Regions from separate parts of the Tatumella citrea genome, predicted to be linked through region 2. Evidence: predicted binding sites of a transcription regulator. Region 2 holds the regulator's gene; the other holds the start of a gene.

Region 1 (5,765 bases), 240 kb from region 2:
TTCTGGCTGCAACAAATTGCCGGACTGAGCGCGGAGCAAAATGGTGCCCTGATGATAGCCTGGTCTGTGGCCGCTTTTTTCGCCATCCACACCAGCGGCAGGCTGTTTCAGCGTTACGGCCCTGCACCATTAATCATTACCGGTTGCCTGATTCAGGCCGCAGGTATTCTCTGGCTGGCAGGAGTCAGTCATGGCACTTCGCCTCTGGTCCTCAGTCTTTGCTATGCGTTGATGGGATTTGGCGGTTCGTTGTGCAGTTCGACCGCTCAAAACAGTGCCATGCAGGAAATTGACAGTACAGAGTTAGCCGATGCCAGTGCACTATGGAATATCAATCGCCAACTGAGTTTTTGTTTTGGTGTTGCCCTGCTCAGTCTGTTGCTGAGCCTGTTAGTGCAAACCGTCAGCCTGCTGATGGCATACAGAGTCTGTTTTATTGTTGCCGCCTGTGTCACCTGCATCCCCGCCCTTGCCAGTCGGAAACTTCGTTTCCGTCCGTCCACCCCTGACACTCATTGATTAAGAGAACAGAAACTATGAATGACTATATGGATGAACTGGAAAATACGCTGAATGCCCTTGAACTCTGGCTGGGTCAGGGTAAGGGAGATCTCGCCACTTTAACCGACCGTTTTGCTGACGGATTTACCATGATTACCCCTGCGGGCAGTTCTCTGGACAAGACAGGGTTGAGCCATTTTCTTCAGGCACAGCAAGCTAACCGCCGTGGGCTACAGATCACGTTTGACCAGCTAAAGATAATGCATGAATGGCCGCAAGGGGCGGTGGTGTATTACCGGGAACAACAGAACGCCCAGGATGCCCCGGAAAATATTCGTTGGGCGACAGCCGTGTTCCGCCGTGAAGGAGAGAAAGTTCGCTGGTTACATCTTCAGGAAACCCTGGAAAGCTGAGACACAGGTAAAAAAAAGCCGTCCCCGGGGACGGCTTTTTGATCAGTATCACTGCTCAGCAACGTGGCTGTCTGTTAAGACTCTTTGCTGCCACGTGAAGCACGTTTACGATCATTCTCAGTCAAATGACGCTTACGGATACGTACAGACTGAGGAGTCACTTCGACCAGTTCGTCGTCATCGATGAATTCCAGAGCCTGCTCCAGAGTCATTTTGATGGCCGGAACCAGAGTCGTGGCTTCATCAGTACCGGAAGCACGCATGTTGGTCAGTTTCTTACCGGTCAGACAGTTCACGGTCAGGTCGTTAGAACGTGAGTGAATACCGATAATCTGGCCTTCGTAAACTTCAGCACCGTGACCAAGGAACAGCTTACCGCGGTCCTGCAGGCTGTACAGTGCGAAAGCAACCGCTTTACCCTGACCGTTAGAAATCAGTACACCGTTCTGACGCTGACCCACTTCACCCTGACGCAGATCACCGTAGTGGCTGAAGGTCGAGTACAGTAAACCAGTACCTGAAGTCATGGTCATGAATTCGTTACGGAAACCGATCAGACCACGGCTTGGGATTTCGTAATCCAGACGCACACGACCTTTACCATCCGGGTCCATGTTTTTCAGATCGCCTTTACGCTCACCCATCGCCTGCATCACCGCACCCTGGTGTTGCTCTTCGATATCCAGAGTTACGTTTTCGTAAGGTTCCTGTTTACGTCCGTCGATTTCACGGAAGATAACTTTCGGACGGGAAACCGCCAGTTCAAAACCTTCACGACGCATGTTTTCGATAAGTACAGATAAGTGCAGCTCACCACGACCAGATACACGGAAAGCATCCGCATCTTCGGTCTCTTCAACACGCAGTGCTACGTTGTGCACCAGTTCTTTCTTCAGACGATCAAGGATCTGACGTGAAGTAACGAATTTACCTTCTTTACCACAGAATGGTGAGGTATTTACGCAGAAGAACATGCTGACTGTTGGTTCATCAACAGACAGTGGAGTCAGAGCTTCCACGTTCTGCGGATCACAGATAGTGTCAGAAATATTCAGCTCACCCAGACCGGTAATCGCAATGATATCGCCGGCTTCTGCTTCAGTGCTTTCGATACGCTCCAGACCCAGGTGGCCCAGTACTTTACCGACTTTACCGTTACGGGTTTTGCCTTCAGCATCAATAACAGTTACCTGCTGGTTCGGTCTGACTTTACCGCGTTTGATACGGCCAATCCCGATAACACCCAGGTAGTTGTTGTAATCCAGCTGAGAGATCTGCATCTGTAACGGACCGTTCAGGTCAACGTTTGGTGCAGGAACATGCTTAATGATGGCTTCATACAGTGGCGTCATATCTTCTGCCATTTCTGCATGGTCATCACCCGCAATCCCCTGAATTGCCGATGCATAAATGATCGGGAAATCCAGCTGTTCGTCGGTCGCATCCAGGTTAACAAACAGATCAAAGACCTGATCAACCACCCAGTCAGGGCGTGCACCCGGACGGTCAATTTTGTTGATAACAACGATAGGCTTCAGACCATGAGCAAATGCTTTTTTGGTCACGAAGCGCGTCTGTGGCATCGGACCATCGATCGCATCCACTACCAGCAGAACCGAGTCTACCATCGACATTACACGTTCAACTTCTCCACCGAAGTCGGCGTGTCCCGGAGTATCGACGATATTGATTCGATAGTCGTTCCACTTAATTGCAGTGTTTTTAGCGAGAATAGTAATCCCACGCTCTTTCTCCAAATCGTTGGAGTCCATCACACGCTCAGTCGCTTCGGTACGGGCGTCAAAAGTACCAGACTGTTGTAACAGCTTATCAACCAGGGTCGTTTTTCCATGGTCAACGTGCGCGATGATGGCGATATTACGCAAATTTTCGATCACAGCTTTGCCTCAGGCATTAGAAATAGCGCGCTATTGTACACGGATTAGTCGAAAGACTGAATATGTTCACAGTATTCCTTGAAACTTTCTCAGTGACTTTTTGAAACCGGTGATTATCAGCACAGACTACGTTCAATTTTAGTGCAATGTTATGCTGGTTTTGGTGTTATGCACCATAATAGTGCTTTCAGGTAATCGATTTTGGATCATAATGGTGCAGCGCGCCGGTTCAGTGCATCCCCTAAACGGGGCAAAAAGGCCGCTATCACCCCGTTTTCCTGCAAAATAAAAAGTTGGCACAGATTTCGCTTTGTATTACCCAAGCAAAAACGACAGTTTGAAACGGTTGGAAGCTTGTCGGGAACATTGTCCGGAAAATGCGCGGCGCCTCGTGACCCTTTACCAGTACAGGTTCTCTACCCACGACAACAATGAATATTTCAGGAGAGTTAGTATGTCCGTTGAACACGTTCTCTCATTGATGAACGAACATGAAGTTAAGTTTGTTGATCTGCGTTTTACCGACAGTAAAGGTAAAGAACAGCATGTAACCATCCCTGCTCACCAGGTTAACGAAGACTTCTTTGAAGAAGGCAAAATGTTCGATGGTTCTTCCATCGGCGGATGGAAAGGCATTAACGAATCAGACATGGTGCTGATGCCGGATGCTACTACTGCTGTTCTGGACCCATTCTTCGAAGATCCAACCCTGATCATTCGTTGTGATATCCTGGAGCCAGGTACACTGCAAGGTTATGACCGCGACCCGCGTTCTATCGCAAAACGCGCTGAAGATTTCCTGCGTTCTTCTGGCATTGCAGACACCGTACTGTTCGGACCTGAGCCAGAGTTCTTCCTGTTCGACGACGTTCGTTTTGGCGCTACCATGTCTGGTTCCCACGTTGCTATCGATGATATCGAAGCTGCATGGAACACCGGTAAAGCCTACGAAGGTGGTAACAAAGGTCACCGTCCTGGCGTGAAAGGCGGTTACTTCCCGGTTCCTCCGGTCGACTCAGCTCAGGACATCCGTTCTGCTATGTGTCTGACTATGGAGCAGATGGGCCTGGTTGTTGAAGCTCACCACCACGAAGTGGCCACTGCTGGCCAGAACGAAGTGGCAACCCGCTTTAACACCATGGTTAAAAAAGCTGACGAAATTCAGATTTATAAGTATGTGGTACATAACGTAGCGCACGCTTACGGCAAAACTGCCACCTTTATGCCAAAACCAATGTTTGGTGATAACGGTTCCGGCATGCACTGCCACATGTCACTGGCGAAAGACGGTACTAACCTGTTCTCCGGCGACAAATACGGCGGCCTGTCTGAAACTGCTCTGTTCTACATCGGCGGTATCATCAAGCACGCTAAAGCGATTAACGCCCTGACTAACCCAACTACCAACTCTTATAAACGTCTGGTCCCGGGTTATGAAGCACCGGTAATGCTGGCTTACTCTGCCCGTAACCGTTCTGCGTCAATCCGTATTCCGGTAGTTGCCAGCCCGAAAGCTCGTCGTATCGAAGCGCGCTTCCCGGATCCAGCGGCTAACCCATACCTGGCGTTTGCTGCACTGCTGATGGCCGGCCTTGACGGTATCATCAACAAAATCCATCCTGGCGATGCGATGGATAAGAACCTGTATGATCTGCCTCCGGAAGAAGAAGCTGAGATTCCAAAAGTAGCAGGATCTCTGGAAGAAGCGCTGAATGCACTGAACGAAGACCGCAGCTTCCTGACCCGTGGTGGTGTTTTCACTGACGATACTATCGATGCTTACATCGCACTGCGCAAAGAAGATGATGACCGCGTACGTATGACTCCGCATCCGGTAGAGTTCGAACTTTACTACAGCGTTTAATCTCTCTTGTAGTTTTGTTGCCGTGGAAAATTTTAGCCCATCTTCGGATGGGCTTTTTTCTCCGCAAATTCAGGTTTCAGAGGGATATTTCGGTCAGTCAGCCCGGGTTTACTGCCTGTTTATTGTCCGAACACAGCGAAAAACACCAGCCAATCGCCCGCTCATCTCACAGTAAACAGCAGCGCATTTGCCTGGTAAACGCGGAGATTTAAACATGATATCCAACACACAGCCCGATGCAGTGCAGATCTTAAACTCTCTCATCAATAGTGTGTTAGTAGTCGATAGCAACCTGGTGATCCATTACGCGAACCCGGCAGCGCAGCAACTGCTGGCGCAGAGTTCCCGTAAACTGTTTGGTACGCCACTCCCGGAGCTTACCGGCTATTTCTCCTTGAATATTGAGGTGATGCTGGAAAGTCTGCAAGCCGGTCTGGGGTTTACTGACAGTGAAGTGACCATTGTGGTTGATGGCCGGGCTCATATCATGTCTCTTACCGCTCAGCAGTATCCTGATCAACAGATTCTGCTGGAAATGGCGCCGATGGATAACCAACGCCGTCTTAGCCAGGAACAGATTCAGCACGCACAGCAGGTTGCCGCCCGCGATTTAGTCCGCGGTCTGGCCCATGAAATTAAGAATCCGCTCGGCGGATTACGCGGTGCCGCTCAGTTGCTTTCCAGAGCACTGCCGGACCCGTCGTTAAATGAATATACCAAAGTGATCATTGAACAGGCCGACCGGTTACGCAATCTGGTCGACCGGTTACTGGGGCCTCAACAGCCTGGCATGCACGTCACCCAGAGCATACATCAGGTAGCAGAGCGAATTGTTAACCTGGTATCGATGGAGTTGCCGGATAACGTTACCCTGGTCAGAGATTACGATCCAAGTCTGCCGGAACTGCCGCACGACCCGGATCAGATTGAACAGGTTTTACTGAACGTAGTGCGTAATGCATTACAGGCGCTGGGAGAGGCAGGAGGCACGATTACTCTGCGAACCCGCACCGCATTTCAGCTAACACTGCATGGTGTTCGCTACCGTCTGGTGGCGCGGATTGATGTGGAAGATGACGGGCCGGGCAT
Region 2 (5,765 bases):
TGAATAATTCTATGACCGCCTGGAGTGCTTCGTTTTCCTGCGGGCCGGTAGCTTCAACTTCAATCTGTCCGCCCTGGGCTGAGTCCAGCATCAGCAGTGCAATAACACTACTGGCGTCAGCTTCGGTACCGGCTTCATTGCGCAGAGTGACTTCTGCATCGTAGCTTTGTACCAGTTCGAACAATTTCATTGCCGGGCGGGCATGCATTCCCAGCTTATTCCTGATTTTGACTAATTGTTTGATCGTCATGATTTTTTCTTTTCCAGTGTGCGATGTCGTGACTGAACGTTTTTTCCCCGTGAGCGGAAGTAGTCCGCCAGCTGTTCAGCTATATATACTGAGCGATGTTTACCGCCGGTACAGCCAATCGCAACGGTCAGATAGCTGCGATTGTTTGTTTCCAGCATAGGTAACCATAGCTCAAGATAGCTGCGGGTCTGATAAATAAAATTATGAACTTCAGTATGGCGATCAAGAAACGCAGCTACCGGCCGGTCAAGGCCGGTCAGCGGACGTAGTTTTGGGTCCCAGTGAGGATTGGGCAGGAAACGGACATCAAACACATAATCTGCATCGATAGGGATTCCGTATTTAAATCCAAAGGATTCAAATACCATGGTGAGTTCCCGTTCCCGCTTGCCAAGCAGACGGGTCCTTAGCATTTCAGCCAGCTCATGAACCGACATCTCAGACGTATCGATGATTAAATCAGCTCTGGACCGCAGAGGTTCAAGCAGGTCGCTTTCTTCATCAATAGCGCTCTCCAGTGACAGATTTTTACTCGAGAGAGGGTGCAGGCGGCGTGTATCACTGTAACGACGGATCAGTGTATTTCTGTCGGCATCAAGAAATAATAACTGAGGGGAGAACTGAGCTGATAGCCGGTTAAAGGCATCCTCAAAAATCTCCGGTGATTCAGGCATATTACGTACATCGATACTGACTGCAGCAGAAATATTACGTTTTTCCAGTGAGTTAGCCAGTTCCGGTAACAGATCGACCGGTAAGTTATCGACACAATAAAAGCCCATATCCTCCAGTGCTCGTAGTGCGACAGATTTTCCCGACCCTGACCGACCGCTCACGATCATCAGTACCATGATCCTTCTCCCGTAATAATTCCTGCTCTATAGGCTGATTTATTGTTGTTTTTCGTCGCTGCTTTGCTGCTCTTCCATGATAATACTGTAGAGTTCCTGATCACTTTGTGCAGCCCGTAAACGACGGCACACGGTTTTATCAGCCAGGCGTTTTGCTACCTGAGATAAGGTATGTAAGTGCGTTTTGCACTGATCTGCCGGGACCAACAGCGCAAACAAAAGATCTACCGGCTGGTTATCGACCGCATCGAACGGGATCGGGTGCTCAAGATGGATCAGCACTCCGATGGTTCTGAGCGTATCTTCTTCCAGTTTACCGTGAGGGATTGCAATCCCGTTGCCTATTCCTGTGCTTCCCATCCGCTCACGGTTCAGGATAGTCTCAAAAATAGTTTGGTGTGGCAGATTCAGCTGAGTCGCTGCCAGTTCACTTATTATCTCCAGCGCCCGCTTTTTACTCTGACAATGTACGTTGTTACGGGTACATTCCAGAGTAAGCACATGGCTAAGTTCAAGTGTCAGATCACTATTCATATTCTTTCGCTTGCAGATTCATCTGCCTGTTTTCCGAAGATGGCGGTCACTTACCCTGCAGTATTACTCTTTGAATTGCTCAACAGCAATATCTGCGGGTAAAAGCAGCCACGGATAGGCAATGCCTGCTGTTTGTTTAATGGGATAAACCAGTTTGAAACTAATGCTGTTTCAGTTTTTCTTTGTGACGGGTTAACTGTCGCGCCAGTTTGTCAGTCAGTCCGTCAATAGCGGAATACATATCATCGGTTGTTGCTGTTGCATGGAGCTCACCTCCGTTCACATGTAAGGTTGCATCTGCAATTTGCTGAACTTTTTCAACTTTCAGGACAATATATACCTGATTGATATGCTCAAAGTAATGCTCCAGTCTGGCAAACTTCGTGTGAATAAACTGGCGCAGTCCTTCGGTAATTTCAATTTGTTGTCCGGTAATGTTCAGTTGCATAGGCTTTCCTTCTCATGATGTCAAAGCAGCTGTTTACGCTGGTTTGATGGCGGGATAGATAAAGACTCGCGATATTTGGCAACAGTACGTCTTGCAACCATAATCCCCTGTTCAGATAACATAGAGGTGAGTTTACTGTCACTCAAGGGTTTGCCCGGATTTTCCGATGAGATTAATTTTTTGACCAGTGCCCGGATAGCCGTTGACGAGGCTTCCCCACCGCCTTCGGTGCTGACATGGCTTGAGAAGAAATATTTTAGTTCAAAGATGCCGCGCGGGCTGTGCAGATATTTCTGGGTTGTCACCCGCGAAATAGTGGATTCATGCATATCGACTGACTGAGCGATGTCGGCCAGTACCATGGGCCGCATGTATTCTTCGCCTTGTTCAAAAAAGGCCTGCTGTTGTTCGACAATACAGCGGGTAACCCGCAACAGAGTATCATTTCGGCTTTCCAGGCTTTTAATCAGCCAGCGGGCTTCCTGTAGATTACTGCGGATAAACTGATTGTCGCTGTCGTTGCGCGCTCCGCCACTCATTGCGGCATAGTGCTGATTAATACGGAGTCGTGGCAGACTGTCGGTATTCAGTTCGACGGTCCACTGGTTGCCGGTTTTACGCACCAACACATCCGGGATTACATATTCAGATTCACCGGTATGGATGGATTGTCCGGGACGAGGGTCCAGTGACTGAATCAGAGCCATTGCATCTTTGAGCACATCATCTTTCAGGCGGGTGACACGCATCAGGCTACGGAAATCGTGATTAGCCAGCAGATCCAGGTGTTGCCGGACAATTAACCGTGCTTCTTCCAGCATCGGTGTGTCCGGGCTGAACTGAGAAAGCTGTACCAGCAGACAGTCTTTCAAATCGCGGGCACCCACACCAATAGGGTCAAAATGCTGTACCCGTTTCAGAACAGCTTCAACTTCTTCAATACCCAGTTCATCATCACCGATACTTTCCAGAATATCTTCCAGGGGAACAGTGAGATAGCCGGTATTATCAATAGCATCAACTATCGAAGTGGCAATCGCACGGTCAGTATCACTGAACGGGGTCAGTTCAACCTGCCACATCAGGTAATCCTGCAGTGACTGGGTGGTTTCTCCCTGATAAACAGGTAGTTCATCGTCCTGATAATCAGTACCTGTACCGGATGGAGTGCCGGCGGTATATATTTCATCCCAGGTGGCATCCAGAGGAAGTTCCTCCGGCATATCTTTCTGCTCTAATGCTTCACGGGTGTCCAGAGATGCAGTTTCACCCGACTCCTCAGAATCCACTTCGTTAAGAACTTCGGTCTGTTCCAGTAACGGATTACTTTCCAGTGCCAGCTGCAGTTCCTGCTGTAATTCATGCGTAGAAAGTTGCAACAGTCGTATCGCCTGCTGCAACTGGGGGGTCATTGCCAGTTGTTGGCTGAGCCTGAATTGCAAACTTTGCTTCATAGTGAGGAATGAGTTTCCTGAGAAAATTTCATTAAGGACACATTAACAGAGTCAGAGCCGGAACTCTTCACCGAGATAAACGCGTTTCACTTGTTCATCGGCAAGGATATGCTCCGGGGTGCCATGGGCAATCAGTTTCCCCTGGCTGACAATGTACGCCCGCTCGCAAACTGCCAGCGTCTCACGGACGTTATGGTCGGTAATCAGAACGCCCAGACCACTATCACGCAGATGCTCAATGATCTTTTTAATGTCGATCACGGATATCGGGTCAACACCGGCAAAAGGCTCATCCAGCAAAATAAATTTCGGATTGGCTGCCAGTGCTCTGGCAATTTCTACCCTGCGGCGCTCACCGCCCGACAGTGCCTGGCCCATGCTGTCGCGCAAATGTTCAATATGGAACTCTTCCATCAGCTCATTGGCGCGGTCAGCACGCTGTTCTGCGTTAAGGTCTTTACGAACCTGTAATACAGCCATCAGATTATCGTAAACACTGAGACGACGGAAGATCGATGCTTCCTGCGGTAAATAACCAATACCTAATCGTGCACGGGCATGCAGTGGCAGCAGGCTGATATCATCATTATCGATAATAATTTTCCCTGCATCCCTTGGCACAATGCCCACCACCATATAAAACGTGGTGGTTTTACCGGCCCCGTTAGGCCCCAGTAATCCGACAATTTCGCCTGATTTTACTTCCAGACTAACATCTTCAACGACCCGGCGGCCTTTGTAAGCTTTTGCCAGATTTTCTGCTATTAACGTCGCCATAACTGTTATTGACTCTTGGTAGGGTGTGCCGGTTTATTATTGTTCTGAAGCTCAGAAGGCATCAGGGTTGTGGTCACACGTTTTTGTTCGCCACCCTGACTATAAGCCTGCATTTTCTGCTCTTTCACCAGATAGGTAATGCGGTCACCTTTGATATTGCTGTTCAACTGCTCAATGTATGCGTTGCCGGTCAGCTCAACCAGGTCTTTTGCCAGATCGTAATGCAGTTTTGCTGCATGGCCTTTGACCGGCTTACCGTTATCCTGCATCTGGTAGAAAGTGGCAGGATTGCCATAGCCGTCCACCAGAGTTTTCTGGCTGTCGCCTCCGGGTCTTGTCACTACGACTTTATCTGCAGTGATTCTGATGGTCCCCTGGGTAATGACGACATTTCCGGTGAAGGTAGCTACATTGCCCTGCATATCCATCGACTGATTTTGCGACGTGATGTTTACGGGCTTATCAGAATCACCGGTCACCGCCAGCACAGGCAGGCTGCAACCAAGCAGCGTGGAGACCAACAACAACCTGACGCTATTTATTTTGGCTTTGGATTTCATAATCGGTTTTGACCTTTTCAATTAATTCAGCTGTTTTGGCCCGTAAATTGCCACGTAACTTCATTCCGGTTGAACGGAATCCCTGCCCGTAGAGTGTTACCTGATCATCCGAGGTCACATCCTGGGTCACCAGATTCACCTGTGCATTGTCTGTGGTGATACGTTCAAGTTTAGCATCCGGATTCAGCGCATTGACTTCCACATGCCCATAAAGATATAGCATCCGGTTTTTAGTTAATTTGGCTTTATCTGCCTTTACTGACCATGCTGGTGCCTTTTGCTGGTCATAGGTAGTCATGACCGGGTTATCGAACCAGCTGATTTGTGAGGCATCAAAATAGGATACCTTATCGGATACCAGCCGATAGGCTAACGCGCCTTCAGGATTGTAAACCACTGTGTGAGAGCTGGCTGTCGTATAGGTAGGGCTCTGATCATCCTGTGCTACAGAAGCGGGTGGAGTATCCTGATTTGTCAGGTTCCAGCCAATCAGTACTACCGCAATCACTGCCAGCAGAAGGGTAATCCAGCGTCTGCTTGTACTCATATCGATAACCCTTTGGCATCCTCAAATTTATTTTGCGCCATCAAAATAACATCACAAATCTCACGTACCGCGCCGCGGCCACCGTCAATCCGGGTGACATAATCGGCCCGCTGTACTATCAGGGGATGCGCATCAGCCACTGACACGCTGAGGCCCACTTTTTCCATCACTGGCCAGTCAATCAAATCATCCCCGATGTAAGCGACTTCGTCGGCCTGAAGTGACAGTTTATCCAGAAGATCTGCAAAGGCCAAAAGCTTATCTGATTGTCCCTGGTATAGATGGCTTATGCCAAGAGTATGACAACGATCTTCCAGCAGTTTGGCTTTCCGACCGGTGATAAT

What was found. Region 2 encodes sigma-54, which starts transcription at its own class of promoters, with help from an activator protein. Its sites were predicted from a motif close to GTTGGCACANNTTTCGCTNT; they were not measured.
Region 1: glnA (glutamate--ammonia ligase) is a predicted target of sigma-54. The motif match lies at 3,105-3,124, and genes of this name have one in related genera.

The regions. Positions count from the first base shown of each region.
Region 1 covers NZ_CP015579.1:4,443,812-4,449,576, reverse strand. Annotated here, with positions in the region: gene A7K98_RS21025 (MFS transporter) at 1-519, shown strand, start outside; gene A7K98_RS21020 (DUF4440 domain-containing protein) at 537-914, shown strand; gene typA (ribosome-dependent GTPase TypA) at 989-2,812, opposite strand; gene glnA (glutamate--ammonia ligase) at 3,267-4,676, shown strand; gene glnL (nitrogen regulation protein NR(II)) at 4,891-5,765, shown strand, end outside.
Region 2 covers NZ_CP015579.1:194,040-199,804, forward strand. Annotated here, with positions in the region: gene npr (PTS phosphocarrier protein NPr) at 1-250, opposite strand, end outside; gene rapZ (RNase adapter RapZ) at 247-1,101, opposite strand; gene ptsN (PTS IIA-like nitrogen regulatory protein PtsN) at 1,141-1,635, opposite strand; gene hpf (ribosome hibernation promoting factor) at 1,796-2,083, opposite strand; gene rpoN (RNA polymerase factor sigma-54) at 2,104-3,537, opposite strand; gene lptB (LPS export ABC transporter ATP-binding protein) at 3,589-4,314, opposite strand; gene lptA (lipopolysaccharide ABC transporter substrate-binding protein LptA) at 4,320-4,874, opposite strand; gene lptC (LPS export ABC transporter periplasmic protein LptC) at 4,849-5,421, opposite strand; gene kdsC (3-deoxy-manno-octulosonate-8-phosphatase KdsC) at 5,418-5,765, opposite strand, start outside.